One region of the Bradyrhizobium sp. CCGB01 genome, then DNA from elsewhere that is predicted to be linked to it. Evidence: predicted binding sites of a transcription regulator. Region 1 holds the regulator's gene; each other region holds the start of a gene.
The links. The regulator LexA, encoded in region 1, represses DNA repair genes until DNA is damaged. The targets are predictions, from matches to a motif close to TGTTCNNNNTGTGTTCNG.

Region 1 (7,875 bases):
GAGCTGCGCGTTCATCCGCACGACGAAGTGCTGGTCGAACGCGACCGCGCCCGCCGCTGGGCCGAGCGCGACGGCCGCTACGAGGCCACCTTTGCGGCCATGAACCCGAGCTGAGACGGGGTCCCAAAACGAATTCGCCCGGGAGCGGTCATCCGCTCCCGGGCGATATGTGGAATCGTAAGCTTAGTTCGGCACCGCAGCCTTCGGCGCAGGCTTGGCGGCGACCGCATTCGCGGTCACGCCGTGCAGGAAGTCGTAGGCCGCGTGCAGGGCCTTGTCGTCCTTCTCTTCCGGCGGAACGTAGGATTGCGATCCCGTCTGTTCATTGCCGTCGGCGTTCTGCAGATGGCCGCGCATCTGGGATTCCGCCATGGTGTCCATCCGGCCCTTCAACTCGGGCGGCACGTCCTGCAGGATCTCGATGTCGGGCGCGATGCCCTGGGCCTGGATCGAGCGGCCCGAGGGCGTGTAGTAGCGCGCGGTGGTCAGCGCCAGTGCACCGTTGCCGGCGCCGAGCGGAATGATGGTCTGCACCGAGCCCTTGCCGAACGAGCGCGTGCCGATGATGGTCGCGCGCTTGTGGTCATGCAGCGCGCCGGCCACGATCTCCGAGGCCGAAGCCGAGCCGCCATTGACCAGCACGACCAGCGGCTTGCCCTTGGTGAGGTCGCCACCATGCGCGGTGAAGCGCTGGGTCTCTTCCGGATTGCGGCCGCGGGTCGAGACGACCTCGCCGCGCTGCAGGAACGCGCTCGACACCGAGACGGCCTGGTCGAGCAGTCCGCCCGGATTGTTGCGCAGGTCCATCACATAGCCGACGAGCTTCTCCGGCGGGACGTCCCTGGAGATCGAGGCGATCGCCTTCTTCAGGCCGTCGGTGGTCTGCTCGTTGAACGAGGTGACGCGGATATAGCCGATGTCGCCGTTCTCGACGTGGAAGCGAACCGGACGCACATGGATGATCTCGCGCTTGATCGCGACGTCGAGCGGGGCGTCAGCGCCCTTGCGCACGATGGTGAGCTTGGTCTGGGTATCGACCGGCCCCTTCATCTTGTTGACGGCCTGCTCCAGCGTCATGCCCTGCACGGCATCGCCGTCGATCTTGCTGATGAGGTCGCCGGACATGATGCCGGCCTTGGACGCCGGCGTGTCGTCGATCGGCGAGACGACCTTCACCAGGCCCTCCTCCATCGTGACCTCGATGCCGAGCCCGCCGAACTCGCCGGAGGTGGTCTCCTGCATCTCGGTCCAGGCCTTGTCGTTCATGTAGCGTGAATGCGGATCGAGCGAGGTCACCATGCCGGTGATCGCGCCCTCGATCAGCTTGGAATTGTCGGGTTTCTCGACATAGCTCGCCTTCACCCGCTCGAACACTTCGCCGAACAAATTGAGCCGGGAATAGGCATCATCCGCGCGCGCCGCCGCCCGTGCCGCCCATACTCCGCCGTGCGGGCTCGCTACCAGAAGGGTCAGACACGCTCCCGTGAGCGCGCCCAGGGGGAACAGCAGGTTTTTCCGCATGGATAGGCTGGCCTTCTTGCTCGGAGCTTTGCTTTGGGCTTGGGAAGCGCCATGCAAATGGCGATCCAGCCCGCTGTTCACAATACCATTCAGGTTTCTTCAAGGCCGGGACGCCGCGCTGGCCGGTACACTGTAGAAATCCCTTCGCTCTGGCCTAAACTTTTGGCAACGTTCCGAAACCGTTTCGCGCAAGGCGGGAATCGGCCGGCCGGCCTACGCCTCGCAGCTATGCGATTTTAGGATGGTTTTGGAGGGCCGGACGCGATAGGCGATGACAACAAGACTTCAAATTCTCGGGAGGACAACAATGAATGACGCGCCCCGCATCCGGCCGGAAAGGAACGTCGAACTCGGCGCCAGCAACGAGCCGTTCCAGAACCTGCACGAATTCATCCGGAAGGCGCGCATCAACCTGAACCAGAACGCCTGGGACTATATCGTCGGCGCCGCCGAGACCGAGACAACGATGCGCCGCAACCGCATGGCGCTGGACGAGATCGCTTTCCGGCCGCGCGTGCTGCGCGACGTCCGCGAGGTCGACGGCTCGGTCGAACTGTTCGGGCGCAGGATGCGGCTACCGGTGGTGCTGGCCCCTGTCGGTGCACTGGAGATCTTCGATCCGGATGGTGCGGCGAGCGTCGCCCGCGCGTGCGGCACTTTCGGTGCGGCGCACATGCTGAGCTCGGTGTCCGAGCCCGGCCTGGAGAAGACCGCCAAGGCCGCCCCTGATGCGCTGCGGCTCTATCAACTTTATGTGCGCGGTGACGACGACTTCGTCGCCGATGTCGTCGCGAGGAGCGAGAAGAACGCCTACGCCGCCTTCTGCCTGACCGTCGACACCGCCCATTACAGCCGTCGCGAACGTGACATTGCCAAGCGCTATGTTCGCGAGAGCCGCCTGCGCGCCACCGGCGGCGACTACCAGAAGGGCCTTGAGTGGCGGACCGTGAAGATGGTCAAGGACACGTTCAAGATCCCGCTCATCCTGAAGGGCATCGCCACCGCCGAGGACGCCCAGATCGCGGTCGATCACGGCGTCGAGTGGATCTACGTCTCCAACCATGGCGGCCGCCAGCTCGATCACGGCCGCGGCGCCATGCATGTGCTGCCCGAGATCGTCGACGCCGTGAAGGGCCGCGCCAAGATCATGGTCGATGGCGGCTTCTGCCGCGGCACCGACATCGTCAAGGCGATCGCGGCGGGCGCGGACATGGTCGGCATCGGCCGGCTGCAATGCTGGGCGCTGGCGGCGGCCGGCGAAGCCGGGGTGACGCGGATGCTGGAGCTCCTGGAGGACGAGGTACTACGCTGCCTCGGCCTTCTGGGCGCGACCTCCTTCGCCGAGGTCAACAAGTCCTGCCTGCACCAGGCGACCGCGACCAATGCGCCGAGCGTCTTCAGCGCGTTCCCGCTGTTCGACCACGACCCGTATCGATACTGAGTGAAAGGATGCAATGAGCTCGCTCTCCCCCGGCAGCGCTGATGCGCTCTTGTTCGATCTCGGGCGCGTGGTGCTCGACATCGATTTCTCCAAGGCGATCGCCTGCTGGGCGGGACATGCCGGCTGCAAGCCCGAAGCCATCGTCGCGCGCTATGTGCGGGACAGCGAAGCCTACCGGCTGCACGAGGTCGGCAAGATCAGCGACGAGGCCTATTTTGACTCGCTGCGCGTCTCGCTCGGGATCGGCATTTCGGACGCACAATTCCTGGAGGGGTGGAACGCGATCTTCGCCGGCGAGATGCCCGACATCGCCGAGTTGCTGCCGCGTGCGGCAAAGCAGATGCCGGTCTACGCCTTCTCCAACACCAACCGGCCGCATGTCGACCATTTCTCGAAGGAATATGCCGGCCTGCTCGGCCATTTCCGCGAGCTGTACCTGTCGTCCAGCATCGGCCTGCGCAAACCGGATGTGGAGGCCTTCGACCATGTCGTGGCCGCGATCGGCGTGCCGGCGAACCGTATCGTGTTCTTCGACGATCTTGCCGAGAACATCGAGGGAGCGCGGTCCAGCGGGCTGACCGCGGTGCACGTGACCACGCCCCGCGACGTCGGGGACGCCCTCAAGGCGCTCGGAATCTGATCCCGGGCCGGCAGGCTACAGGCCGCGAACCGGCCGTATCCGGAGCCTATTTTGCCCGGGGCGAGGAACCGAAGCCCTTTGTACATTTTTATACAGAGTTCCCGGAACGAACGCCTGCCTCAGGACTCATGACTCCGTTGGGAATTCTACATCGGACTTATCGTCGTGTTGGGCAAAACCTACCTCACCAAGCAGGCCTCTCTGCTGATGAAATTCGCCAGGACCACATCGGATTCTGAGCTTTCCGCCAAGCTGATCAGCAAGGCCGCCGACCTGAAATCCCAGGCCGACCCGTTGCCTGACAAGGATCAGGGCTCCGCGGCGCCGGACGTCAGTCCGTACAAGCAGCCGGGGACCTGACCGATGCTGGCCGTGGCTCTCGTCATTCTCGTCCTCGCCATGGCCATCCTCATACCGGTCTGTCTTGCCTTCCGGATCATGCCGCGGCGGACTTGACGTCTGCCCATCAGAGCGGATGACGCAGGATAAATCATCCTGTGCGGCCGTGCTTTGCCTCCGCGCGCGCGCTCGGCTAAGACTCTCGCCGCCGATTTGCCCGAACGGGCCCAGCTGGAGTTTTCACCCGTGGCCCTGATGCCGGTTTCTGACGCGCTTGCCGCGGTGCTGGCGGGTGCAGAGCCGCTGCCTGAAGAGATGATCGCGCTCGACGCAGCCTTCCACCGCGTGCTCGCCCGCGACGTCGCGGCGCGGCGGACCCAGCCACCCCAGGCGATGTCGGCAATGGACGGCTATGCAGTGCGGGCGGCCGATGCGGCGAAGATCGATGCCGCGCTCACCGTGATCGGCGAGGTCGCGGCGGGCCGGCCGTTTGCGGGAACGGTGGGCGCCGGCGAAGCGGTGCGGATCTTCACCGGCGGCGTCGTTCCCGATGGCGCGGACGCGGTCGTGATTCAGGAGGACACGGTTGCGGATGGCAAGCGCATCACGATCACGGAAGCGGCCGTTACCGGACGGCACATCCGCCCCGCCGGCGTCGACTTTTCGGAAGGCGACGTGCTGCTGCGCGAGGGCACCCGGCTGACCGAGCGCGATCTGGCACTCGCTGCCGGGATGAATCATCCTCGACTGCCCGTCCGCCGCCGCCCGAAGGTTGCGATCCTCGCCACCGGCGACGAACTCGTGATGCCGGGCACGACGCCCGGCCACGGCCAGATCGTCTATTCCAACGGCTATGCCCTGCACGCGCTCGCCCGCAGCGAGGGCGCCGACACCATCGACCTCGGTATCGCCGCCGACACGCTGGTGGCCACCACGGCCGGCATCCGCCGCGCCCGCGAGAGCGGCGCCGACATCCTGATCACGACCGGCGGCGCCTCGGTCGGCGACCACGATCTGGTCCAGCAGGCGCTGCGGGACGAAGGCATCTCGATGGCGTTCTGGAAGATCGCGATGCGGCCGGGCAAACCGATGATGAACGGGCGGCTCGGCGCGATGCGTGTGATCGGCCTGCCCGGCAATCCCGTGTCATCCTACGTTTGCGGATTCCTGTTCATGGTGCCGCTGATTCGCGCGCTCGCGGGCCGTTCGGCGATTCATCATCGCCGCGAACGCGCGGTGCTCGGCCGCGACGTCGGCGCCAACGACCAGCGCGAGGATTATCTGCGCGCGCGCCTGGAGCTGCGCGACGACGGCACGCTCACCGCCGTTCCCGTCAACCATCAGGATTCCTCGCTGCTTGCGAATCTCGCTGCGGCACAGGCACTTCTCGTGCGCCCGCCGTTCGCGCCGAAGGCCGAAGCCGGCACGCCTTGCGAGGTGCTGCGGCTGCCCGTCTGACCGCTTCGTTCGCGAGCGTTCCGCGAAGTTTGTGGCGTTCACGGTAAATTAAGCAGTTGCGGAACATGTATCGAACATATAGTGTCCGTTCATGATTTGTTTCGAGCATGCAGCGGCTTATCGCTGAATTCAGCGTCTCGGAATCGAACGACATCAACCGGGGGATTTTGGTCGAGATGTTAACGCGCAAACAATACGAGCTCCTGCGGTTCATCAGCGAGCGACTGAAGGAAAGCGGCGTGCCGCCCTCCTTCGACGAGATGAAGGACGCGCTCGACCTGCGCTCGAAGTCGGGTATCCACCGCCTGATCACCGCGCTCGAGGAGCGCGGCTTCATCCGGCGCCTGCCCAACCGCGCCCGCGCCATCGAGGTGATCAAGCTGCCCGAGCTTCAGGCCGCCGCCGGCAGCCGCCGCGGCTTCACGCCGAGCGTCATCGAAGGCAATCTCGGCAAGCTGCGCACGACTTCCAGCCCGCCGGCGGACGACGGCGAGCGCCCCGTTGCAGTGCCCGTGATGGGCCGCATCGCGGCCGGCACGCCGATCGAGGCCCTGCAGACCCGCAGCCACACCATCAGCGTACCGCCCGACATGCTCGGCTCGGGCGAGCATTACGCGCTCGAAGTGCGCGGCGATTCGATGGTCGAGGCCGGCATTCTCGACGGCGACATGGCGCTGATCCAGCGCAACGAGAGCGCCGATACCGGCGACATCGTGGTGGCGCTGATCGACGACGAGGAAGCGACCCTGAAGCGCTTCCGCCGCCGCGGCGCCTCCATCGCGCTCGAGCCCGCCAATGCAGCCTATGAGGTCCGCATCCTGCCGCCCAACCGGGTGAAGATCCAAGGCAAGCTGATCGGGCTGTACCGGAAGTACTGAGACCGGACGTCCTGCTATCGGTGATTTGGCGCCTCTCGCGCTTTTCGATCGGCATCGCCGATCCGGCATTGGAGCGGACGATTGTCCGCTTCCGCTGGATAGTCTTTCTGGTTTCGCGCAGATTATCCGGCCCCTCCTCCGGCGCTACATCCTCGGCACGCCGCACGAAGCAGCATTGCTTCGCGCGCCCTCTGGGTTCGAGGAGAAGTCATGCGCAAGATCATTCTGGGCACAGTCGCCGCGGCGCTGATCGCAGCATCAGCGTCGCAGGCCTTCGCCGCGCAATCGCAACACCATGTCCGCAAGGACGCCGCTGTGGGTAAGCAAGTCCGGAATGCCCGCAACGCCGTCGCGCAACCGTCGCGGCCGGACTGGCCGTATTCCGGCTGGTCGGCGCCGGCAGGGCGCTGACACGCGCATCCGGAATGCGCGGGAGCAGGCTTTGTTCCTCATGGAGCCGGAAAAGATAATGTGATCGCGGCCTGCGGCGGCGAGCCGCAGATTTGCCTACAACCGGGCAGACGCTAACATGCTTCCACTCTGATAGAGGCCTGCGCCTCGAGAAGAGACGTGGGTCGCTATCCCTGCAAGAGGAGCACCCGATGTGTGACTACAGCCTGCATGCCGTCGCGTCGCGTCCTGCTGAAGTCGGCGAGACGGTCGTCACGACAACCTTCCGCGGCACCTCGACGCGCGGTTTTGCCTCCGCGGCCGATCCGACCGTCGCGGTCTGCCTGCTGCCGGGAACGGAGCTCGCCTTCGCCGACAACGTCCGCTACGACAATCGCTGGATCTGGACGCGGACCGTCAACTCGCGCGTCGGCAAGTTCGGTAAGATCGATCCGCACATTCCCGATCGCCATCATGATGCGATCGAATTCCCCGACGGCAAATACGTGTTGGTGACGCAGCTCGTCGAAGGCCAACGCGCGACAGTGCTGCAACTGCCGGTGACCCAGCCGGTCGGCGAGCGTGAGCACAAGCCGCAGATCGCCGAAAGCCGGCCGACCATCACCCGCCTGCCGATCGGCTGACACAGCCATCCCGGCCGGCGGGTCGGGCCAGGATTGAAATTGCCATCGCCGGCCGAGGCCGGCGAGATGGTATCGCTTGCATCCCGCGAAGCTCCATTGGACGGACCAAGCCGCTCCGCCTCCCACCGCACGAAGTTTGCGCTGTCCTGCCTGAATTTTGAACGTCCGTTCCGCAGCCAAATGGCCGATGCTTGGTGCGGCTTGAGACGGCGGACACGTTCGATGAAGACCTTCATTCGCGTCGTTGAACTCTGGGTACCCGACCGCACGCGCATGCGGCTGGAATTCGGCGGCGGCCTCTACGGCGAAGGCCTGTCCGCGTTCAAGGCCGTGAGCGAAGGTCTGCACTTCGGATATGACGAGGGGCTTCCGGGCAAGGCCTGGGCCAGCGGCCACCCCGTGATCCTCACCAAATTCGCCAACTCCTATTTCAAGCGGACCGATCAGGCCATCGCGGCCGGGCTCACCTGCGGCGTGGCGGTCCCGGTGTTTTCCGGCGAATTCCTGCAAGCCGTCATGGTGCTGTTCTGCGGCGACGACGAGGTCCATGTCGGCGCGATCGAG
Region 2 (7,875 bases), 4.0 Mb from region 1:
GGATTGGTGCCGGCGATCTCCGCATAGTCGGTGTCGAAGAGGTCGTCGATCCTGACCTCGCCGCGCGTAACCGCCTGCTCGAAGATCCGGGTCAGCGCGGTGCCCGCTTCCATGGCGCGGGTGACGAACTCGGTGTTCTCCTCGTGGATCGACCAGAGCCTGTCTTCGATCTTCTCGGCCAGAGCGGCATTGGGGCTGACGAATTGTGCGCGGGCGCCGGCCTTGGTTTGCTCGATCACGCGCAGGCGGCAGGCGCCGACGTCTTCGAGCGTGCCGTCGATGACAGCCTGCGTGGCCAGCTTCGCCGCATCCGCGCCGCCGATCAGCACGCCGTCCATCGAGATTTCATAGACCGGCAGCACGCCACGCGCGGTTTCGAGCTTGAGATGGCAGGGCAGTCGCTCGGTCTTGCGGCGGTCGTCGTGCTCGCTCTGGCGGAGCAGCACCGCGCAGCGCGATTTCAGCTTCTGCGCGAAGGTCGTGACCGCCTTGCCGGCGCTGGCGACGTTCTCGCCGTGGGTCTCGGCGGCCTTCGTCGCGGCATCGATCTCGGCCGCGCTCTCGCTGACCGAGATGATGAATTCCGACGCGCTTGTCGCGTTGCCGGACACCTCGTTCGTGGTCGCGTTCTGCTCGGCGACCGCGCCGTTGACGGTGTCGAACACCGGGCGGATCGCCTCGATCGCCTGCGAGATGCGGTGGACGGCATCGGCCGAGCCGGCGGCGTCGCGCTGGAGCGCGTCGATCTTCCGTGTGATCTCTTCGGTGGCGCCTTGCGTCTGCACCGCGAGCGCCTTCACTTCGGTGGCGACGACAGCAAAGCCCTTGCCGGCCGCACCCGCACGTGCGGCCTCGATGGTCGAGTTGAGTGCGAGCAGCGTCGTCTGCCGCGCGATCTGGGCGATCAGATTGACCACATTGCCGATGGCGGCGGAGGACTCGCGCAGGCGGTCGACATTGGCGCGGGCTTCCTGCGCCGCGGCGCTGGCTTCGTCGGCAAGCTTGCCGGCCTCGCGCACCTGCGCGCCGATGCCTTGTGCGGACTGGGTGAACTTGTCGGCGGCATGGGCAAAGGTGGAGGCGGTCGATTGCGCTGCATTGGTGCGGCCCGTGAGGGCGTCGGTGCGCTCACGAATATCCGCGAGCGTTGCCGCGGTCGCCTCCGCGCCGCCGGCCACCGAATTGGCGGCCCGCTCGAGCTGGCGGATCATGGCGCCGAGCTCGAGTTCCAGCAGTTCCAGGATTTCCCTGGCGGAATCGCCCTCGGCGGCCGGGGCAGGCCCGGGATCGGCCGGCGACTGCGCGGCCAGTGGGGTTGCCACGGGCGCAGGCAAGTCCGGCAGACGCTTCCGAAATAATGCGAACGCCATCAGGTCACTCTTGTCGGGGGACGGGCGGACGCTATTTTCGCAAGCCGGAATGAAATCAGGGTTAACAGTGCCTGACTTCCGGGCACCTGGACTACGGTATTACCTTAAAGTCGTAGAGCCCCTTTCATTCCGGTGGGTGGGCGGCCTATAACGCCGCGCTTCCCATCCTCATTGGCGGACGATTCCAAGAGACCCCGAGAGACCACGCATGGCCGGACATTCCCAATTCAAGAACATCATGCACCGCAAGGGGCGGCAGGATGCGCAGAAGTCGAAGTTGTTCGGCAAGCTGGCGCGGGAAATCACCGTCGCGGCCAAGCTGGGGACGCCCGATCCCAACATGAACCCGCGCCTGCGCGCGGCCATCATCGCGGCGCGCCAGGAGAACATGCCGAAGGACAATATCGAGCGCGCGGTCAAGAAGGCGCTCGGCAATGAGGGCGAGAACTATGACGAGATCCGCTACGAGGGTTACGGCCCTGGCGGCGTCGCCGTCATCGTCGAGGCGCTGACCGACAACCGCAACCGCGCCGCCTCCGACATCCGCTCCTTCTTCACCAAGTCGGGCGGCAATCTCGGCGAAACCGGCTCGGTGTCCTTCATGTTCGACCGCACCGGCATCATCGAATACGACCGCAGCGTCGCCTCCGACGACGCCGTGCTCGATGCTGCGATCGAGGCCGGCGCCGACGACGTGATTTCGAGCGAAGGCGGCCACGAGATCTACGCCTCGACCGAAGGTTATCGCGACGTCGCCAAGGCGCTGGAGGCCAAGTTCGGCGAGCCGCGCAAGGCCGCTCTGATCTGGAAGCCGCAGAACACGGTCGCGGTCGACGATGAGACCGGCGAGAAGCTTTTGAAGCTGATGGATCTGCTCAACGAGCACGACGACGTCCAGCAGGTCTACGCCAATTTCGAGGTGTCGGACGCGCTGGTCGCGAAGATGGGCGGGTAGGGCAGCGCGTGTCCCGGACGCGCTGCAGCGTGAAACGCTGCTGCGCAGAGCCGGGACCCATGGTGCGTCGTGTGCCATCGGCGATGTGGGCCCCGGTTCTGCAACGCACCGCTTCGCGCTGCGCCGCGCCCGGGGCACGGGGCCCCCCACTTCCCCTGTTACTTCCGTTCTGTTTCTGTTTCGCTCCTGGCAGCCAGCCGCTATCACTGGCCCATGACTGCGCTCCCGATTCGTGGCCCCGTTCGCATCATCGGCATCGACCCCGGCCTGCGCCGCACCGGCTGGGGCGTGATCGAGGCTGAGGGCAATCGTTTGATCTACGTCGCCTGCGGGTCGGTGGAACCGCCGGACGATCTGCCGCTGGCGAGCCGCCTGCTCGGCATCCACGAAGGGCTCGCAGCCGTTCTCTCCAGTCACAAGCCGGTGGAAGCTGCGGTCGAGCAGACTTTTGTGAACAAGGACGGCGTTGCGACGCTGAAGCTCGGCCAGGCTCGCGGCGTCGCCATGCTGGCGCCCGCGATGTTCGGCATCAGTGTTGCCGAATATGCGCCGAACCAGGTCAAGAAGACGGTGGTCGGCGCCGGCCACGCCGACAAGCACCAGATCGCGATGATGCTGAAGATATTGCTCCCCAAGGCCGAGCCGCCGTCAGCCGACGCTGCCGACGCGCTCGCCATCGCCATCACCCACGCTCATCACCGCCAGAGCACCGCGCTCAGGCTGAAGGTGGCGGGGTTATGATCGGCAAGCTCAAGGGCCTGATCGATTCCTACGGCGAGGATTTCGTGATCCTCGATGTCGGCGGCGTCGGCTATCAGGTGCATTGCTCGACGCGCACGCTCCAGCATCTGCCCTCGCCCGGCGAAGCGGCCGTGCTGTCGATCGAGACCTATGTCCGCGAGGACGCGATAAAACTGTTCGGCTTCCGCACCGACCAGGAGCGCGAATGGTTTCGGCTGCTCCAGACCGTGCAGGGCGTCGGCGCCAAGGTCGCGCTCGCCGTGCTCGGCACGCTCGCGCCGGCTGATCTCGCCAACGCGATTGCATTGCGCGACAAGGCCGCGGTGGCGCGCACGCCCGGCGTCGGCCCCAAGGTTGCCGAGCGTATCGTCACCGAGTTGAAGGACAAGGCGCCGGCTTTCGCCAATGTCGATCCCGCCGTCGTACATCTCGCCGGCGCCGTCGACGACCAGCGCGCGCCGCGCCCGGTGGCGGATGCGATCTCCGCGCTGGTCAATCTCGGCTACGGCCAGCCGCAGGCCGCCGCGGCCATCGCATCGGCCTCGCGCAGCGCCGGTGAAGGCGCCGAGACGGCGCAGCTCATCCGCCTCGGCCTGAAGGAGCTCGCGAAGTGAGCGACCCCAAGGCCAATCGCATGGTCTCGCCCGAGCGCCGCAGCGACGATGTCGGCGACACCGCGCTGCGACCGCAATCGTTGTCGGACTTCGTCGGCCAGCAGCAGGCCCGCAAGAATCTCTCGATCTTCATCGAGGCGGCGCGCAAGCGCGGCGAGGCGCTGGATCACGTGCTGTTCGTCGGTCCCCCCGGCCTCGGCAAGACCACGCTGGCGCAGATCGTGGCCAAGGAGCTCGGCGTCGGCTTTCGCGCCACATCAGGCCCGGTGATCGCCAAGGCCGGCGATCTCGCCGCGCTGCTCACCAATCTCGAAGAGCGCGACGTGCTCTTCATCGACGAGATCCATCGCCTCAGTCCGGCGGTGGAAGAGGTGCTCTATCCCGCGATGGAGGATTTTCAGCTCGACCTGATCATCGGCGAAGGTCCGGCGGCGCGCTCGGTGAAGATCGAGCTGTCGAAATTCACCCTGGTCGGCGCCACCACGCGCGCGGGCCTGCTCACCAATCCCTTGCGCGACCGTTTCGGCATTCCCGTCCGGCTCAATTTCTACACCATCGAAGAGCTGGAGAGCATCGTCACCCGCGGTGCGCGCGTGCTCAATGTCGGCATGAGCACTGATGGCGCCAACGAGATCGCGCGCCGCGCCCGCGGCACGCCCCGCATTGCCGGCCGCCTGCTCAGGCGCGTGCGCGATTTCGCCTCCGCCGCCGATGCCGCCTCGATCGACCGCAAGATTGCCGACCACGCACTGAGCGCGCTCGAGGTCGACGCTGCCGGCCTCGACGCCATGGATCGCCGCTATCTCACGACCATCGCGATGAACTACGGCGGCGGTCCGGTCGGTGTCGAGACGATGGCCGCCGCTTTGTCCGAGCCGCGCGATGCGATCGAGGACATCATCGAGCCCTATCTGATCCAGTGCGGCTATCTCCAGCGCACCCCGCGCGGCCGCCTGCTCACCTCGCACGCCTTCCGCCATCTCGGCATTGCCGAGCCCTCGCGCGATGCGGCGACACAGTTCGGCCTGTTCGGCTCGGACGAGTCCGAGGACGACTGACAGCAGCAGTCGGTGAACCCACGCGTTTCACTCCGTCACTAATGCGAACGCGCGGCGATCGGATCGCCGCTCGCGCACAATGACCGGAGCGAAACGACATTGGAGTGGGAAGACATGGGGCGGGAAGACACGGGGCAGACGGACATCGGGCAGACGGACGCGACATTGCTCGCGACCATCGCGGCAGAGCCGCAGCTGCGTACGCCCGACGAGACCGAGGCGTTCCTGGATCCGATGCCGCTCGGCGAACTGGCATCGATGTGGTGTGCGCTTCAGCGGGTCAGCCGCCGCGACCAGGTCGGCAGCATCTGGGCCATCAAACTCTATTTCGATCACCTGCCGCATCGTAGGCCGCAGGCAGCGCTCGATCTCGTGCTGGAAGTGCTCAGGACCGAGGCCGACAAGCCGACGGTGATGCAGCTCAACGACAAGTTCCTGCTGGCGCTGTTCTACGCGCACGGCACGGAGATGATGGCGCGTGTCGAGCAGGAGGCCGGACACAATGATCGGCTGCGCTGGCTGCTTGGCGGTGTGCATGTCGGGCCAGACGATCCCCTGATGTCGCGCATAGCGGGACTGGCCGACAGCGAGGCGTGGCATGCCGACCATCTGGCGCAGCGAACGCCTCGCGAGCCGATCGATTGCGCCAGCATGTCGGTTGCCGAGCTCGCCCGCGCCTGGGTCGAGCAATATTCCAGGTCCGAACGCGACCAGGACGACAACCTGTTCGCGATCATGGATTTCGAGCGCGACCTGCGCGAGGACGATCCCGACAGGATGATCGACCTGATCCTTCAGATCCTGAAGATCGAGTCCAATCCGGTGCTGCTGTCGCTGCTGGCCGCAGGTCCCCTCGAAGACGTGATCAGCGTCGGGACGATCGACCGCATCGAGCGCGAGGCGCGCGCCGACGCCCGCTTTCGCGACCTGCTTGGCGGCGTCTGGTACCATCGCGCGCCCGACGAATTGAAGGCGCGACTGAACGCACTGGTCGGCGAGAGCCGGTGGTAACCTTTATGCAGAATTCTGCACGCGAATGCAGACCGTCTGCACGAGCGGACCCCAATTCTGCTTCAATCGAACCGCATCAACGGGCCGCATCACGATCGAGCTTCCATGATCACGCGTCGTCATCTCATCCGCTCCATCGGCGCCCTGTCCGCGCTCGGCATCTCGAGCGCGGCCTATGGCGTCGGCGTCGAGCCGCTGCGGCTCCGCGTCACCCGCTATCATCCGACCCCGCGGCAATGGCCGGCGGATTTTCCGCTGAAGATCGCCGTCGTTACTGACATCCATGCCTGCGATCCCTGGATGTCGCTGGAGCGGATCGAGTCCATCGTCGACCGCACCAATGCGCTGAAAGCTGACATCACCGTGCTGCTCGGCGACTATGTCGCGGGTCTTCACCGGGTCTCGCGCATCATTCCGTCGAGCGAATGGGCGAGGGTGCTGGCCGGCCTCAAGGCGCCGCTGGGCGTCCATGCGGTCATGGGCAATCACGATTATTGGGACGACAGGACCGTGCAGCAGGCCGGCCACGGGCCGACCGTTGCCCATCGCGCACTGGAGGCGGCCGGCATCCCTGTCTACGAGAACGACGCCGTGCGGTTAACCAAGGACGGCCGTTCCTTCTGGCTTGCCGGCCTCGGCGATCAGCTCGCCTATTTTCCGGCGAAACGCTTTGGCCGCGTGCAACGGTTCGGCGCCGACGATCTTGCGGGCACGCTGGCAAAGGTCACCGACGACGCGCCGGTGATCCTGCTCGCGCACGAGCCCGATGTCGCGCTGCGCGTGCCCGCGCGCGTCGCGCTGCAACTGTCCGGCCACACCCATGGCGGCCAGATCCGCTTGCTTGGCTGGTCGCCGGCGGTTTCGCCGAAGCACGGCATCCGGCTCGCCTACGGTCATTTCCGGCTGAAATGCGACCTCATCGTTTCGGGCGGCCTCGGTTGCAGCATCATGCCCGTCCGCTTCGGCGTGCCGCCGGAGATCGTCGAGGTGACGCTGGGGCGGGGACCATTGGTGGTGTAGCCACGCTTGCACGACCGGCCGTTTTTGCGCAAAACGGGCTGGTTACCGACAAGCGAAGAGGCTCGCGACGTGACAGCTCATCTCGACGGCGAGATCCGCGACGGCCGCCACCACATGCAGGTCCGTGTCTATTACGAGGACACGGACTTTTCCGGCATCGTCTATCACGCCAATTATCTGCGCTTCATGGAGCGCGGACGGACCAACCATCTGCGGCTGATGGGCGCCGAGCAGCAGGCGCTGTTCGAACAGGCCGAGGCGGAAGACGCCAGCTTCGCCTTCGTGGTGCGCTCGATGCATCTGGATTTTTTGAAACCCGCGCGGATGGACGACGTGCTCGACGTCGTGACCTGGCCGGTCGCGGTGAAGGGCGCCTCCATCATGCTGGCCCAGGAAGTGCGCCGCGGCGCGGATGTGCTGGTGAAAGCCGAGGTGCGTGTCGCCTTCATCAGCGGCGGCCGCGCCCAGCCGATCCCGAAATCCATCCGCACATTGATGAAGGCCGATTTGATTTCGTGATCGCCCGATAAGTGATCACCCGATTTGCGATGGCCACTCGACTCCATCGCATGCAGCGATAGATTGCGGCCCTAATCAACCGATGAGGCCATCATGTCGCGCCCGCCGCTTCCGCCTTTCACCCGAGAGACCGCCGCGCAGAAAGCGCGCATGGCCGAGGACGCCTGGAACTCGCGCGATCCGGTGCGCGTGTCGCTCGCCTATACCGAGGACAGCCGCTGGCGCAATCGCTCCGAGGTGTTTCAGGGCCGCGAGGCCATCGTCGCGTTCCTCACCCGCAAATGGGAGAAGGAGCACGACTACCGCCTGATCAAGGATCTCTGGGCCTTCGACGAGAACCGCATCGCGGTGCGCTTCCAGTACGAATGGCACGATGCGGGCGGCCAGTGGTATCGCTCCTACGGCAACGAGCAGTGGGAGTTCGACGAACACGGCCTGATGCGGCGCCGCGAGGCGTCGATCAACGACATCGCGATTGCGGAGAAGGACCGCCGGTTTCACTGGGCTGCGCCGGGCCCGCGGCCGGCGGATGTGCCGGGGCTGGGAACGGAGCCGTTCTAACTCTCAACCCTCATGGTGAGGAGCCG
Region 3 (7,875 bases), 2.2 Mb from region 1:
GGGTCTTGCCTATCTTCTCGCCGACCGTGATGACGATGCGCTTCCAGCCGATCATGGTGCCGAGCCCGAGCGCGATGGCGACCGCGATCTTCACCCAGTTCGGGATGAACTTGGTGGCGGCGTCGAGCGAGCCCTTGTAGGTGTTGAGCACCGCGACCTCGTCCTTGCTGAGATCGTTCTCCTTGTCCTTCATCAGGAAGCGGATCGCCTCCGAGGTCAGGTACATGTCGTTGCGGGTGTTGCCGACGGCTTCCGCCGGCACCTTGTTCAGCGAGCCGTATTTGGCGACCTGGTCGCCAACGTCCTTCACCAGCACGGCCAGCGAGGGATAGGTGCCCTCGTTGAGCTTATGCAGCGCGATGTACTGCGTCACCGCCGGGCGAGGATCGCCGATGATGTTGTGGCCGGCGCCCTTCGCCGCAATCACCTTGGAGGCGGCCTCCGAGGTCTTCTGGAACTGGGCGACCTGCGATTCCGGCAGCGCGCGGTTGAGCGCGTAAGCGGTCGGCACGGTGCCGATCAGGATCAGCATGATCAGGCCCATGCCCTTCTGGCCGTCGTTGGAGCCGTGGGCGAAGCTGACGCCGGTACAGGTCGCGATCAGGAGACCGCGGATCCAGAGCGGCGGGGCCTTGTTGCCTTCGGGTGCCGCGTACAGGGCAGGGTTACGCACGATGAACTTGAGCAGCAGCAGCAGTACGGCGGCGCAGATGAAGCCGAACAGCGGCGAGAGCAGCAGCGCGTAGCCGATCTCGGTGGCCTTGCTCCAGTCCACGCCCGAGGTGCCGTCGCGGCCGCGCATGACGGCGTTGGCGATGCCGACGCCGATGATCGAGCCGATCAGGGTGTGCGACGAGGAGGCGGGCAGGCCGAAATACCAGGTGCCGAGATTCCACAGGATCGCGGCGATCAGCAGCGCGAACACCATCGCGAAGCCGGCGCTCGAGCCGACCTGGAGGATCAGCTCGACCGGCAGCAGCGAGACGATGCCGAAAGCGACGGCGCCGGAAGACAGCAGCACGCCGAGGAAGTTGAAGAAGCCCGACCACATCACCGCGAATTCGGCGGGCAGCGAGTGGGTGTAGATCACGGTCGCCACCGCGTTGGCGGTGTCGTGGAAGCCGTTGACGAATTCGAACCCGAGCGCAATCAGCAGCGCGACGAACAGGAGGATGTAGGGCAGGAAGGTCGTGACCTTGGTGCCGGTCGCGTCGATGTCGGCATAGATGCTGTAAGCAACGAACAGCAGGCCCGCGGCGAGGATGCCGAAGAACAGGATCATCGTCAGAGGATTGAAGCCTTTGTCGAGATTTGGCCTGGAAGCCGGCTGGACAGGCGTCGGATCGCCTACCGCACGGTCGAATGCAACATCTGTCATTTTTGGACGCCCCTTAACTAATTTGAAGGGCTATTGTCCGCGATGGATTTGAAGGCTGGATGACAACTGCGTCCAAAAGTCGCTTTCCCACCTGTATTTAGGCCGCGCGCGGAGCCTTCTTCTGCAAGCCGGCGGCGATCTTCAGGTCTTCGACAAAACGCTGATATTCCAGCACTTTGGCCTCGGGATCAGGCAGCCGCAGCAGATAGGACGGGTGCACCGTCACGAGCGCCTTGCGCCCGTCGGGCAGATCGATGAGCCGGCCGCGGGTCTTGCCGACAGGGGTGATCTTGCCGAACACGCTTTGCGCGGCGGTGGCGCCCATCGCCACGATGAGCTCCGGCCCGATTGCCGAAACTTCCCGCTCGTACCATTGTCGACACGCTTTGATCTCCGGCGTTGCCGGCTTCTGGTGCAGGCGGATCTTTCCGCGCGGCACGAATTTGAAGTGCTTCACCGCGTTGGTGACATAGACCTTCTTGCGGTCGACGCCGGCTTCCGCAAGCGCGCGGTCGAGCATCTGGCCGGCCGGGCCGACGAAGGGATGGCCGGCGAGGTCTTCCTTGTCGCCGGGCTGCTCGCCGACCAGCATGATGGTCGCGTCTTTCGGGCCTTCGCCGAACACGGTCTGCGTCGCGTCCTTGTAGAGCGGGCAGGCGCGACAATGCGCGGCCTCCTCGCGGAGCGCTTCGAGATCGTCGGCAGCAAGCTTGCGTGTCATCGGAGCCTCCGGCCGCTTCTGAGGCTTATGCGGATCGGTTGCGGCATTGGCGATCATGGCGCCGGTCATGCGTTCGGCGTCCTCGATCAGGGGTTTAATGATCGAAGCCTCGGGCAGGTTCCTCCAGTATTTCTTCGGCATCTCGGTCTGCATCGCTTTCACCTTGAGCCGGGCCGGATTGAAGATGCTGGCGTAGTAGCGCCGCCAGGTTTCCTCCAGCCGGTCTTCGCCCGGTGCTTCGTTCTTGCTCACGCCCGGCGTGAACGAGAGCGCATGGCCGTCCCAATGCGCGCAGAGATCAGGCGTCAGGATCGACCAGGGCATGTCGGCAAAGCGTTTTGCGAAGAACGGCGCAGCGAGCTCGACGATGTGATGCTCCGGCTCGAACCATGCGACGTAATGCGCTGCGCGTTCCCGGCCGATCTCGCGGAAGCGCACGAAGGCATGCATCTTGTGCTCGTCGCGATGAACCGCTCTTGCCATCGCAATGACCTGCGCGACGTCGGCATCGGTCGCGACCTCGATGAGATCGTGATTGTCTTTCAATCGCCAGAGCAGGCGATAGAGGATCGCAAATCGCTCGGGATCACGATGCAGGATCGCAGCCTTGGCGAGATCGACGAATTTTGCCGAGACGTTGAAGGTGCCGTCGTTCACCTCGAGTATCGGAGATGGCGAGGGCGGCGCGAACAAATCCGCTTCACCGCCTTGCACGGTCCAGGTGACATCGGTGGGCTGCACATGATGAAGCACGAGGCTGCGTGCGGCTTTGCGCCAGCCATCGAAATCGGTTTGATTGTCGAGGGTGATGTACTGCATCAGAAGCCAAACCCCAGTTGTGTTGCCTTTGGTTTGAACCGTTCGATGAGCCCGGCAGCATCGAGGCGATGCGGGGCGGGCCGGTGATCGCTGAGCACGATGAACGGCAGTGCCTTGTTGCGGGGGACGTGCAGCCGCGCCAGATCGGCCACGCGAATGGTGGTGGTGCGCCGCGTCGCGATGATGCGTTCGACCGCCTTGGTGCCGAAGCCGGGCACACGCAGCAGCTCCTCGCGGCTGGCGCGATTGACGTCGAGCGGAAAGCGGTCGCGATGGCGCAGCGCCCAGGCGAGTTTTGGATCGATGTCGAGCGGCAGCATCGCGCTGTCGTCGACGATCTCCGCAACGTCGAATCCATAAAACCGCATCAGCCAGTCGGCCTGGTAGAGCCGATGCTCGCGCAGCAGCGGCGGGGCGCGCAGAGGCAGCGCGCGGCTGGCATCGGGGATCGGGCTGAAGGCGGAGTAGTAGACGCGCCTCAGCCGGTAGGAGCCGTAGAGATTGGCGCTGGTGTGCAGAATGGTGTGATCATTTGCACTGTCGGCGCCGACGATCATCTGCGTGCTTTGTCCGGCCGGCGCGAAGCGCTGCGGCCTGGCCTTCGTCTTCGCGCTGCGGCCTTCCTCGGCCTCGTCGAGCTTCAGCCGCAGCCGGCCCATGGTGCGGCGGATCGCACGCACGTCCTTCTCCGGCGCGAATTGCTGCAGGCTCGTCTCCTCAGGCATCTCGATGTTGATGGAGAGACGATCGGCATATTTGCCGGCTTCCGCGATCAGCGCGTCGTCGGCCTCCGGAATGGTCTTGAGATGGATGTAGCCGCGGAAGTGATGCTCCTCGCGCAGTTTGCGCGCGACGCTGACCACCTGCTCCATGGTGTAGTCGGGGCTGCGGATGATGCCGGAGGAGAGGAATAGCCCTTCGATGTAGTTGCGCCGGTAGAAGTCGAGCGTGAGCTTGACTACTTCGTCGATAGTGAAGCGGGCGCGCGGCACGTTCGAGGAAGCGCGGTTGACGCAATAGAGGCAGTCGTAATTGCAGGCGTTGGTCAGCAGCACCTTGAGCAGCGAGATGCAGCGGCCGTCCGGCGCGTAGGAATGGCAGATGCCCATGCCCGGCGCGGTCGAGCCCATGCCCTTGCCGTCGCTGGAATCCCGCTTCTCGGTGCCGCTGGAGGCACAGGACGCGTCGTACTTGGCGGCGTCTGCCAAAATCTCCAGCTTGCGTTGCACGTCCATTCTTGAATCCCTTTGATTCCGCTCATGAATCCGACAGGGCACCAATTCGATTGACTCAGGGCGTCCCGTTAGCTTTATATTAGAACATATCATGAACAAATGAGCCAGCCGTTGGTTCTCTTTTCGAGAGCCATCGGCAATCACCTCTGAAGGAGCGGCGTATATGAGCGGCGCACGTATGAGCGCGCTTGCGACCTTGCGCGGCCAGATCGAGCGCATCGAGACGGCGGAGGTCGTGCATCAGCAGGATCGCGTCGCACTCGGCCACAGCGAGGCCGACAGCGCGCTGAAGGGCGGGCTCGCGCGCGCGGTGATCCACGAAGTGTTTTGCGAGGGCCGACAGGGGACGGCCGCGACGGGTTTTGTTATGGGCCTCGCGGGGCGCGTCTCGGCACAGCGGCCGCTATTGTGGGTGCGGCAGGATTTTTCGGAACTCGAGACCGGCGCGCTGTCGATGAGCGGGCTCGCCGAGCTCGGCCTCGATCCGCGCCGCGTGGTGATGGTGCGCGCGGCCGATGTCGAGAGCGCGCTGCGCACCTCGGCCGACGCGCTCGCCTGCGATGCGCTCGGTGCCGTCGTGCTCGAGCTCTGGGGCGAGACCAGGCAGTTCGATCTGGTGGCGAGCCGCAAGCTGACGCTGGCCGCGCAAGGCTCCGGTGTCACCGGGCTGCTGCTGCGCATGGCCGCGCAGCCTTTGCCGTCGACTGCGGAAACCAGATGGATGCTGCGCGCGGCACATTCGCCGCCAGGCGCAGCATGGAGCGCCTGGGGCGCGCCGCGCTTCGATGCCGAGCTGTTGCGCAATCGTCATGGCCCGTGCGGCCGTTGGATCATGGAATGGAAATGTGATGAGTGCCAGTTCAGTGAACCGTCGGCGTATCCTCAGCCTGTGGCTGCCGCGCCTGCCAATCGACCGGATCCAGCGTTTCTTCAACAGCGCCGGGCTGGGTAAGACGAATGATCCCAGCATTGTCGTTATCAAGGACAACAATGCGCTGGTGATCCATGCGCTCGACGAGGCCGCCGAGCGCCTCGGCCTGCACATCGGTCAGCCGCTGGCGAATGCGCGGGCGATGTGCCCGGACTTGAAAGTGTTCGATGCCGATGTCGTGGCCGATGCGAAGACGCTCAGCGACATCGCCGATTGGTGCGACCGCTTCACGCCGCTGGTGGCGCTCGATGCGCCGCACGGGCTGTTTCTCGACATCACCGGCTGCGCGCATCTGTTCGGCGGCGAGGCCGCGCTGTTGCAGACGCTGGTCCGTGCCCTCGCTCGCCAGGGCTTTGCCGTCAGCGCGGCGATCGCCGGCACCTCGGTCTGCGCGCGTACGCTGACGCGGCAGGCCTCCGGCACCATCGTCGCCGATGGCGGGGAGGCGGCGGCGATCGACCGGTTTCCGGTATCAGCACTCGGCGCGGGCGAGGCCATCACCACCGGCCTGCGCCGCGCCGGGCTGAAGACCATCGGCGATGTCGCATCGCGCAGCGCCTCCGAGATCACGGCGCGGTTCGGCGCACGGTTCTCCACACTGCTCGCGCATGCGCTGGGGCAGGGCGATGCGCCGATCAACCCGCGAAAGCCGCTGCCCGATTACATCGTCGAGAAACGTTTCGCCGAGCCGATCGCGACCGACGCCATGATCGCGATGACGCTGTCCCGGCTCGCGGACACGCTGATCGCCTCCATGGAGAAGCAGGGCAAGGGCGCGCGGCGCCTGGAAGCCGCGTTCTTCCGCACCGACGGCGTGGTGCGCGCGATCATGGTCGAGACCGGGCGCCCGGTGACGCGAAGCGCCGTGATCGACCGGCTGTTTCGCGAACGCCTCGATGCGCTCGCCGATCCCCTCGATCCCGGTTTCGGCTTCGACATGGTGCGGCTGTCGGCAAGCCGCACCGAGATCGTGGTGCAGGAGCAGCGCGATCTCGACGCCCATGTTCACGACAATGACGAGCTCGCCGCGTTGATCGACCGCATCGCCGCGCGCATCGGCGGAAGGCGCGTCGTCGTCCACCTGCCGCAGGACACCCATATCCCCGAATGTGCGGTGCTGGCGGCGCCTGCCCAGCACCATCTCGCCGCCGCCATGCAGGCCGAATGGCCGGCGCGGGCCGAGAGCGAGCCGCCGCTGCGCCCGCTCAGGCTGTTCGACAAGCCGGAGCCGATCAAGGTGCCGTTCGCGACCGTGCCCGACGGTCCGCCGCATCAATTCACCTGGCGCCGCGCGCTGCATGCCGTGGTGCGGGTGGAAGGGCCCGAGCGCATCGCGATGGAATGGTGGCGGCAGGACGGCAAGCAGCTGACGCGGGATTATTTCCGCATCGAGGATGCCGAAGGCCTGCGTTTCTGGATCTTTCGCGACGGTCTTTATGAGGGGGAGGTGTTCGACGGCGACGGCGAGCCCGCGTCTCCCGGCTGGTATGTGCACGGTCTCTTCGCATGACCACGCCCGCTTATGCCGAGATCGGCATCACCACCAATTTCTCCTTCCTGCGCGGCGGCTCGGATCCGCGCGCTTACGTACATCAGGCCAGCAAGCTCGGCATTCCCGTGATCGGCATTGCCGATCACAACACGCTGGCCGGCGTGGTGCGCGCCTGGAGTGAGCTCGACAATGACAAGGTGCTGCACAAGCCCAAGCTCTTGATCGGTGCGCGCATCGTCTTCATCGACGGCACGCCCGACATTTTCGTCTACCCGCGCGACCGCGCCGCCTATGGCCGGCTGTGCCAGCTCCTCACCCGAGGCAAGCGCGGCGACGACATCACGCGGATCGAGAAGGGGGAATGCCGTCTCACCTTCGCCGATCTCCTGGAATTTTCGGAAGGCCAGCTCCTGGTCCTGACGCTGCCGCATCGCTTCGAGGCCGAGCGGGCGCTGGATGTTCTCGCCAAACTCAGGGCGAGCCGCGCCGAAGGCGTGTGGTTGGCGGCGAGCCTGATCTATCGCGGCGACGACCGCCGCCGCCTGGCGCGGCTCGACGATCTCGCCGCCAAGGCAAACGTGCCGCTGCTCGCGACCAACGAGGTGCTCTATCACGATCCCGGCCGCCGTCCGCTTCAGGACGTGCTGACCTGCATCCGGGAAAAGACCACCATTGAAGCTGTCGGACGAAAGCTCGAAGCCAATGCCGAGCGCTTCCTGAAGACGCCCCGCGAAATGGTGCGGCTGTTCCGCGATTTTCCCGAGGCGATCGCGGAGACCATGCGCTTTGCGGACAGGATCGACTTCACGCTCGACCAGCTCAAATACCAATATCCGGACGAGCCGGTGCCGCCGGGCAAGACCGCGCAGGGGCATCTGGAGGATCTGACCTGGGCGGGTGTCGACAAATACTTCGGCGGTATCGACAACATTGACGCAAAGCTGCGCGCCACCCTCAAGAAAGAGCTCGCGCTGATCGCCGAGCTGAAATACGCGCATTATTTCCTCACCGTGCATGACATCGTGCACTATGCGCGCAGCCAGAACATCCTGTGCCAGGGGCGGGGATCGGCGGCGAACTCGGCCGTCTGCTACGTGCTCGGTATCACCTCGGTCGACCCGACCAAGGTGGATCTGCTGTTCGAGCGTTTCATCTCCAAGGAGCGCCTCGAGCCGCCCGACATCGATGTCGATTTCGAGCATTCGCGGCGCGAGGAGGTGATGCAATATGTCTATCGCCGCTACGGCCGCCACCGCGCTGCGATCATCGCCACAATCATCCATTACCGTCCGCGCAGCG
Region 4 (7,875 bases), 2.8 Mb from region 1:
TTGGATCCGCGAATGGACCACGAAAAGGTCAACATCCTCCTCGTCGACGACCAGCCGGCCAAGCTGCTCGCCTATGAGGTGATTTTGAAGGATCTCGGCGAGAACCTCGTGATAGCCTCGTCGGGCCGCGAGGCGCTGGAGGTCCTGCTCAAAACCGAGGTCGCGGTGATCCTGGTCGACGTCTGCATGCCCGAGCTCGACGGCTTCGAGCTGGCCGCGATGATCCGGGAGCATCCGCGATTCCAGAAGACCGCGATGATCTTCATCTCGGCAATCCAGGTCAGCGACATCGACCGCCTGCGCGGCTACGAGATGGGCGCGGTCGATTACGTGCCGGTGCCGGTCGTGCCGGAGGTGCTGCGCGCCAAGGTCAAGGTGTTCGCCGAGCTCTATCGCAAGACGCGCGAGCTCGAACGGCTGAACCAGGATCTGGAGGATCGCGTGCGTGCCCGCACGGCCGAGCTGGAGAACTCCACCGCAAAGCTGCGCGAGAGCGAAGAGCGGCGCAGCATGGCGATCGCCGCCGGCAAGATGGGGTCCTGGGATTGGGACTGGGTCAACGGCGACTGGATGTGGGACGAAGGCCAATACCGCATCTTCGGCGTGACGCCGGAGACCTTCAACGTCACCTCAGCCAACATCCAGGCGCTGCTGCATCCCGACGACGTCGACCAGTTCGGCCAGGCGATTGCCGCGTTCAATACCGGCGCGCACGCCTATGAAGGCGAGTTTCGCGTCAACCGGCCCGATGGCGAGGTGCGCTGGTGCGTCGGCACGGCAGCCGCGACGGTCGACCAGGGCGGCCGCGTGGTGCGCGTGAGCGGCGTCACCGTCGACATCACCGAACGCAAGCGCGCGGAAGAGCGGCAAAATCTGCTGGCGCGCGAGGTCGATCATCGCGCCAAGAACGCGCTGGCGCTGGCGCAGTCGATCGTGCGGCTCACCCGTGCCGACGAAGTCAAGGACTACGTCAATGCGGTGGAAGGGCGCATCAATGCGCTGGCGCGCGTGCACACGATCCTGTCGCTGTCGAGCTGGCAGGGCGCCGAATTGTCCAAGCTGATCGACGAGGAGCTCGCACCCTATTCGCTCGGCGGCCAGATCAAGTTGGCGGGTCCGGAGGTTCAGCTGATGCCCGCGACGGCGCAAACACTGGCGCTGGCGCTGCATGAGCTTTTCACCAACTCGGCGAAGTATGGCGCGCTGTCGGCGCGGTCAGGACGGCTGGCGATCGGCTGGCAAGTCGAGGACGACCACCTCACACTGACCTGGGATGAAACGGGTGGTCCGCTGGTCAGGACGCCGAAATCCCGCGGCTTTGGCACGCGAAGTCTGCTTGCCAGTGTCGAATCGCAACTCGGCGGACAGGCGGAATTTGACTGGCGTGCCGAAGGCCTGTTGTGCCGCCTTGAGGTGCCGCTGACGCGGAAGGCGGCAGCGCCCGCGAGCAAGTTCGAGGCGGCTCCCTCCGAAGCCCTTCAGCGGGCTTCAGGCTAGCGCGTTTCCGAGCGAAGTAGACTCCGGTTCGCGTGAAGAAAACGCGTCAAGCTCTAGCGCGCCGCGACCCTCATACGCTGCATCGGCTGAGGCTCGTCAGCGACACGTCCTTCGAGCCAGGCTTCGGTTTGCGAGAGGTCGCGCAGTGCCCGCGCGTATCGGCGGGCTGCGCTCCGCTCGACACCGCGCGGCAGCTTGCGCGCCTTCCGCAGCATGTCCGCGGCGGCGTTGCGATAGGCCAACGAGCGATAGAGAAAGACGACCTTACCCATATCGGATGTTCCCGTGTTGTTGGCTTTCATCTTCGCAAGACCGGCATGAACGTCGGATGAAGCGGGGAATGACAATATCTTCATGAGAATGGAACCCGCAATCGGCGCGCGCGTTCTATGCCACACCGTGAGGCTGTTCCATGCCCGCGAAAAAGTCGCCGAGCCTCATCTCTCCGACCGGCGTCATCAAGCTGATGACGCATGCGATGATGGGCGCAGCCCTCGGCCTGGTCTTCGGTCTCGCCCTCGTCCTGCTCAATCCGGCGGTCGCAAATTTGCTGAACCATGGCGGCTATTCGGCCGCTGTCGTCTTCGTCACCACACTGGTCACGACATTCGCGATCGGCGCGACGCTCACGGGCCTCGTGTTCATCCTTGCCGAGGACAAGGAATTTTGAAGCCTGCGTGAAGCGCCCCGGGCGCTTTCGTCGGAACTCCTGCGGCAAACGGCGGTTGGCTGCCTGCGTCAATTTAACTCAGGGAGTTCCCGCGCATGAAAACCACCAGGCTCGCTCTCACCGTAATGCTGGCAACCGGCCTCGCCGCCGCCCCGTTCGCCGCGCAGGCCAAGTCGCACAAGGCCAAGCAGGGATCGTCGATGTCGTCGTCGCAGACCACAGGCGCCAACACCAAATCCTCCAAGGGCGCTGATCCCTCAGGTCAAGGGGGTTCTGGCCCCGGCTCCGACCAGGGCGGCACCATGACGAACAACAAGGGCGGCATGACCAACACCAAGTGAGCTCTGGCCGCCAAATAAAAGGCCTCGCGGCAACGCGGGGCCTTCGCTTTGGAGCTCATTGGAAATCCTTCTGGCCGCCACATCGTCGGCGTTCGCGTCAGCTCACCGCGGCCGGTCGGATGTAGGGGATGCTAAAGCGGCCGCCCCGTGGCATTCGCCTTCACGAGATGCTCAAGCTGTGCGCGCTTGCGTGCGATCAGAAGCTGGGCTGCGGCATCGTCGAGACCCTCGCGCTGCAATTGCCGGATGGCGGAGCCGAGTTCGAGAATTTCGGCGCGCAGCTTTAGAATCCGGTACGTGTCCGGGTCTTCTTCCACCGCACGCTCCCAAAATTCTCAGCGCCGCGCGACCACGCGCAGGGGACTGCCGGATGTCGTCGCGGGACGCAGGCGTACCCGGTCGCGGACGTCGGGCAGAACATCGCCGCCACCGGCAGCCTTCCATTCGCCGATCAGCAGGTTGATTTTCCGGCGCAGATCCATCTGCGCCAGGGCCTTTTCTGTGCAGTCACGATCGCGATTGACGAGGTCGCGCACGGACACCTCGATGTCGGCCATTTCGAGCCTCAAGGCGCTGATTTTGCGTCGAATTTCATTAATTCTGTTGTCCATGGCTTGTTAGAACAAAATAAGAACATATAGTCAAGTCACGATTTCAGAACGGAGAGGCCAGATGCAGGTTCAGGGTAAATATGACGCCAGGGTTTTCCTCACGGAGCAGATGACGAGAGCGCAGGGGCTGAAGCTGAAGCGTCTGAGCGAGGAAGCCTATCAGCCCACTCAATACGATCGGGCTCTGTCCTTCACCGAGGCTGCGCGCCGCATCCGAGCGCTGGAAGACGAGATCGAGCTGGCGAACTCCTTCTGAGGAGCGCGGCCGGCGCATTTGGAACGTTGGGTCAGTGATGCGGTTCTTTCCCCGGGCCAAGGGAGAGAGTTGATGGCACGCAAGGCAAAGAAGCGCCGCTACTCACGCAGCGCCGGCAGCGATGTCGAAAGCGAAATGCGGCGCTACAAGAAGGGCACCGCGAAGAGCGGCCGCGGTGGTCGCGGCGGACGCGTGAAGAACCGCAAGCAGGCCATCGCGATCGGGCTGTCGAAGGCGCGCAAGAAGGGCAAGAAGGTCCCGAAGAAGACGTCGAAGCGGACAACGGCCAAGAAGACCTCCAGGAAGTCCTCCAAGAAGACATCCCGAAAAGCTCCGAAGAAGGCTTCGAAGCGCAAATCCAGCAAGCGGTGACACCGCGTCAGATCATGCTGCCCGGCATGAAGCAGCGGATCGAAATCCCGAACGCGGTCTTCACCGGCCACACCATGGTGTGGCCAGCCCGGTTTGGCTCGGTGATGACGGCCTCATCGGGCACGTCCACCCACTGCCCGTCGAGCCGCACGCGATAGTGCCCGTCGTGCGATTCCCAATCGGGATCCGACACAGCAAAGCCATCCGCATCCGAGCAGCACGGCCCGAGATGGCTGCGCAAACTGTCGAACCAGGGTTTTAGGGGTGAATTGGCGTAGCGGCCGTCGTCGCGCCCCAAGGCGCTTCCAGTCGTCAGCAGCACAATTGGCGCCACGAGCAGCGCACGCCTCAGCGAGAGCTTCAATCGATCCATGTCGGCACCGATCAAATGCGAACGTCAGGTTCCACAAGAGGCCCGGGCGTTCGAAGTTCCACTCTAGCAATTTCGCCCCGGCGTCGTCATCGCCGCCAAGGCGCAACACGCGAGTCAGAACTGTGACGAGCGAACGCGGCTTTTTCGGACGAACCCGTCACCGTTGCTGCCGTTAACGAGAATGTTATCGGAAGCCTGTGGGTATCTCCAGCGCGCGCACGAAAAAGGCGGCCCGGGGGCCGCCTTTTGAGTTTGCCGCAGAAAGCGTGGGCTTATGCCAGCGGCACCGCGACGAACCGCGTCGCTTCCGCGCCCTTCACCTGCAACAGCACGCTGTTCTTGCCGGACGATTTGGCTTGCGCCAGCTCCGAGCGAACGTCGCCGACATTGGCGACGGCCTTGCCGCCGACATTGAGGATGACGTCGCCGGTCTGGATGCCGCGCTGCGCGGCGGGTCCCTGCGGGTCGACGTCAGTAACGACGACGCCCTTCTGACCCGCGCCCTGCACGTCGCCGGCCGGCGCCAGGCTGAGACCAAGGCGCGGCGTGCCGGTGTTCGGCTGCGCCTTGCCGTCGCCGGCCTTGGCCTGCCGCTCGTTCGGCAACTCGCCAAGGGCGAGCGTCACCGTCTTGTTCGCGCCTTTGTGGAAGACGTCGAGCTTCACCGACGTGCCCGGCGCCAGGGTGGCGATGGTGCGGGCGAGATCGCGGGAGTCCTTGATCGCGGTGCCGTTGACGGCCGTGATGACGTCGCCCGCCTCGATGCCGGCCTTCGCCGCGGGGCTGCCGTCCTGCGGATTGTCCACGATCGCGCCGCGTGCCTCCTTGAGGCCGAGACTGTCGGCGATCTCGGCGTTCACCGGCTGCACCTGCACGCCGAGCCAGCCGCGGGTGACCGCGCCCTTGTCCTTCAGCTGCGCGATGACGAGCTTCGCGGTCGAAGCCGGAATGTCGAAGCCGATACCGACCGAACCGCCGGAGGGCGAGAAGATCGCGGTGTTCACGCCGATCACGTTGCCGTTCATGTCGAACGCCGGACCGCCGGAATTGCCCTTGTTGATCGGCGCGTCGATCTGGATGAAGTCGTCATAGGGACCGTTGCCGATGTCGCGACCGTTGGCCGAGACGATGCCCGCGGTGACGGTGCCGCCGAGGCCGAAGGGATTGCCGACCGCGACCACCCAGTCGCCGATGCGCGGCTTCTGGTCGGAGAATTTGACGAACGGGAAGTCCTTCTTGCCGTCGACCTTGATTAGCGCGAGATCGGTCTTCGGATCGGTGCCGACCACCTTCGCGGTGTAGACCGTGCCGTCGTCCATCGTCACCTGCACCGATTCAGCGTGATCGACGACGTGGTTGTTGGTCACGGCATAGCCGTCGGCGGAGATGAAGAAGCCGGAGCCTTCGCCCGTGATCATCTGGTGGCGCTGGCGCGGCATGCCGTTCATGCCACCCGGGCCGCGGAAGCCGAACTGCCGCGAGAACTGGTCGAACGGCGAATCCTCGTCCGAATCCATCCGGTTCTGCTGCAGCATCGCGCTCTTGTCGTTGTCCTGGTCGATTTTGACCCGCACCGAGATGACGGCGGGTTTGACCTTGCTGACGAGATCGCCGAAGCCCGGCGGCGTTGCGGCGCTCTCGGCCGCCTGAGCCGGCGCGACGAAGGAGGCCATGCCAAGCGGCGAAGAGCCGGGAGACGCAGCCAGCACGGCCACGCCAAGCGCGGCCACCGTGCCGAGCAGCGCAAGCCGGCGCGGCTTCAAGATCGTGCGGGACGTGGTGGTGTCGGAATTGACGCGATCGTTCATGTCGAAATGTCCATGTTGGGTAAGTCGCCTTGCACCCAACATGGACGTCGTCACCTTACGGCGTCCCGTCCGTCCGATTAAATCTTGGCAAAGGAGCTGGGCCCGGCAGCCCGCCCAAATCGCGGCTGGTTGTTTGATACAGCTCAACGCGGGTTCTCCGGCCGATGAAAAACTGAGGCCACCGGATGATCCCCACAGGAGGCGCGCAATGTACAAAGACATTCTCGTCCACATCCCGACCGAGCGCCCGACGCGCGCCCTGATCGACGGGTCCATCTCGCTCGCGGCCAAGCTCAACGCCCACGTCGACGCGGTCGCCGCCGGCTATGTCGCGGGCAGCGCGGCTTACGTCTTGGAAGGTGGCGCCGCCGTAGCGGCCGTGTTCGAGCTGGAGCGCGAGCGTGCCCTGGAGCGGGCCGAGGCGGCGCTCGCGGTGTTCAGGAGCGAAGCGGCGAACGCCGGCATTTCCTGCACCTGCCACCCGCTCGGCGCGATCCCGGTGGACGCAGCCGTCGCACTTGGCGAGATGGCGCGGCTCCACGATCTCAGCATCGTGCTCCAGCCGGATCCGGCGCAAGGCTCGTTCGACAACGACGTGCCCGGCGAGATCCTGTTCCAGTCGGGAGGCCCGGTGCTGTTCCTGCCCTATACCTTCCGCGGGGCCTTCAAGGCGAACCGGATCGGCATCTGCTGGGACGGCAGTCGCCTCGCCGCCCGAGCGATGCGCGACGCAGCTCCGTTCCTGGCCCGCGCCGAGGAGATCGTGATCATCACGATCAACGAAGCCGATGCCGTTCCCGATGAGGTCTCTGCAAGCCATCTGGCCCGCCATCTCGGCCGGCGCGGGCTCTCGACCCGCACGGCCGGCCTGTCAGCCGCGCGTGCCGACATTCAACCGACCATCCTGTCGCTGGCGGCCGACGAAAACATTGGTTTGCTGGTGATGGGCGGCTATGGCCATTCGCGCTGGCAGGAGCGCTTCCTCGGCGGCGTCACCCGCGCCATGCTGGAAGCCATGACGGTCCCGACACTGATGTCGCACTAGCGAAGCGGGTGCAGCGCCCTCACGCCGCGGCGGGGGTTTCCCATTGCACAGCGTCGTCTTCGCGTTGCGCATTGCACGCGTCGAAATGTGCCTTCAGCGCAATTTCTGCGAGATATTCGAAATGCTCGGCCTGGCCAAGGAGTTGCCAGTTCTGGAGCGGCCGATAGGCCGCCTGCTGACGACAGAGAGAGGCCAGCGCGCGGTAGCGACGTACGTTCTCCATGAGACCCTCCCTCGCATTGACTGAGCTTATTGCCCCGATTTGCGTCAGGCCGATGGCGGTTATGCAAAACATTTGCTGCGTGCGAAGTCCCGACCAACCTGGGTTAACGTCCAGCAAACGCGCAAGCCCGCATTGGTTCCTATCGGAGCACCCGAGCGTGGAACCCGGAGGGGATGCTAGGCGTAGCGGCGGCGCTCGACGGTGATGCCGATCAGTTCGAGATACCGTTCGATCGGCTCCGGCCGGCCGATGAGATAGCCTTGCATCTCTTCACAGGCCTCTCGTGCCAGGAAGGCCCGTTGCGCCTCCGTCTCCACTCCTTCCGCGACGACCGGAATGTGCAAGGCATGCGCGAGGCTCAGGACCGCGCGAACGATCTCGGCCGATTGCGGCGTCGCTTCGAGATCGGAGATGAAACTGCGGTCGATCTTGATCTTGTCGAACGGGAACGACTGCAGATAGGACAACGAGGAATAGCCGGTGCCGAAATCGTCCATCGCGATGCGGATGCCTAGCGCCTTCAGCCGGCGCAGCAGATTGAGCGCGCGAGTGAAATCGCCGATCAGCACGCCCTCGGTGATCTCGACCTCGAGCCGCGTCGGCGCGAGCCCCGTCTCCAGCAGGATCTGGTGGATGGAGCGTTCGAGGTCACCGGCCTGGAACTGGACCGGCGACAGGT

Region 2: the regulator LexA is predicted to act here: its motif matches at 2,491-2,508, upstream of ruvC (crossover junction endodeoxyribonuclease RuvC).
Region 3: the regulator LexA is predicted to act here: its motif matches at 4,234-4,251, upstream of NLM25_RS14775 (putative DNA modification/repair radical SAM protein).
Region 4: the regulator LexA is predicted to act here: its motif matches at 3,127-3,144, upstream of NLM25_RS11895 (DUF3072 domain-containing protein).

What each region holds. Positions count from the first base shown of each region.
Region 1 covers NZ_JANADK010000001.1:5,389,031-5,396,905, forward strand. Annotated here, with positions in the region: gene NLM25_RS24860 (SDR family oxidoreductase) at 1-114, shown strand, start outside; gene NLM25_RS24865 (S41 family peptidase) at 184-1,521, opposite strand; gene NLM25_RS24870 (alpha-hydroxy acid oxidase) at 1,829-2,962, shown strand; gene NLM25_RS24875 (HAD family phosphatase) at 2,976-3,602, shown strand; gene NLM25_RS24880 (hypothetical protein) at 3,768-3,962, shown strand; gene glp (gephyrin-like molybdotransferase Glp) at 4,188-5,399, shown strand; gene lexA (transcriptional repressor LexA) at 5,576-6,277, shown strand; gene NLM25_RS24895 (hypothetical protein) at 6,488-6,688, shown strand; gene NLM25_RS24900 (hypothetical protein) at 6,880-7,311, shown strand; gene NLM25_RS24905 (GAF domain-containing protein) at 7,534-7,875, shown strand, end outside.
Region 2 covers NZ_JANADK010000001.1:1,379,295-1,387,169, forward strand. Annotated here, with positions in the region: gene NLM25_RS06210 (methyl-accepting chemotaxis protein) at 1-1,370, opposite strand, end outside; gene NLM25_RS06215 (YebC/PmpR family DNA-binding transcriptional regulator) at 1,579-2,325, shown strand; gene ruvC (crossover junction endodeoxyribonuclease RuvC) at 2,539-3,066, shown strand; gene ruvA (Holliday junction branch migration protein RuvA) at 3,063-3,680, shown strand; gene ruvB (Holliday junction branch migration DNA helicase RuvB) at 3,701-4,738, shown strand; gene NLM25_RS06235 (DUF6869 domain-containing protein) at 4,853-5,749, shown strand; gene NLM25_RS06240 (metallophosphoesterase) at 5,855-6,769, shown strand; gene ybgC (tol-pal system-associated acyl-CoA thioesterase) at 6,884-7,288, shown strand; gene NLM25_RS06250 (nuclear transport factor 2 family protein) at 7,382-7,849, shown strand.
Region 3 covers NZ_JANADK010000001.1:3,229,054-3,236,928, forward strand. Annotated here, with positions in the region: gene NLM25_RS14765 (inorganic phosphate transporter) at 1-1,378, opposite strand, end outside; gene NLM25_RS14770 (UdgX family uracil-DNA binding protein) at 1,476-2,918, opposite strand; gene NLM25_RS14775 (putative DNA modification/repair radical SAM protein) at 2,918-4,153, opposite strand; gene NLM25_RS14780 (ImuA family protein) at 4,317-5,105, shown strand; gene NLM25_RS14785 (DNA polymerase Y family protein) at 5,002-6,594, shown strand; gene NLM25_RS14790 (error-prone DNA polymerase) at 6,591-7,875, shown strand, end outside.
Region 4 covers NZ_JANADK010000001.1:2,626,036-2,633,910, reverse strand. Annotated here, with positions in the region: gene NLM25_RS11925 (HWE histidine kinase domain-containing protein) at 13-1,497, shown strand; gene NLM25_RS11920 (hypothetical protein) at 1,551-1,769, opposite strand; gene NLM25_RS11915 (hypothetical protein) at 1,910-2,167, shown strand; gene NLM25_RS11910 (hypothetical protein) at 2,263-2,508, shown strand; gene NLM25_RS11905 (hypothetical protein) at 2,640-2,825, opposite strand; gene NLM25_RS11900 (hypothetical protein) at 2,844-3,065, opposite strand; gene NLM25_RS11895 (DUF3072 domain-containing protein) at 3,181-3,375, shown strand; gene NLM25_RS11890 (DUF6496 domain-containing protein) at 3,448-3,747, shown strand; gene NLM25_RS11885 (hypothetical protein) at 3,755-4,120, opposite strand; gene NLM25_RS11880 (Do family serine endopeptidase) at 4,393-5,928, opposite strand; gene NLM25_RS11875 (universal stress protein) at 6,137-6,973, shown strand; gene NLM25_RS11870 (hypothetical protein) at 6,993-7,196, opposite strand; gene NLM25_RS11865 (bifunctional diguanylate cyclase/phosphodiesterase) at 7,373-7,875, opposite strand, start outside.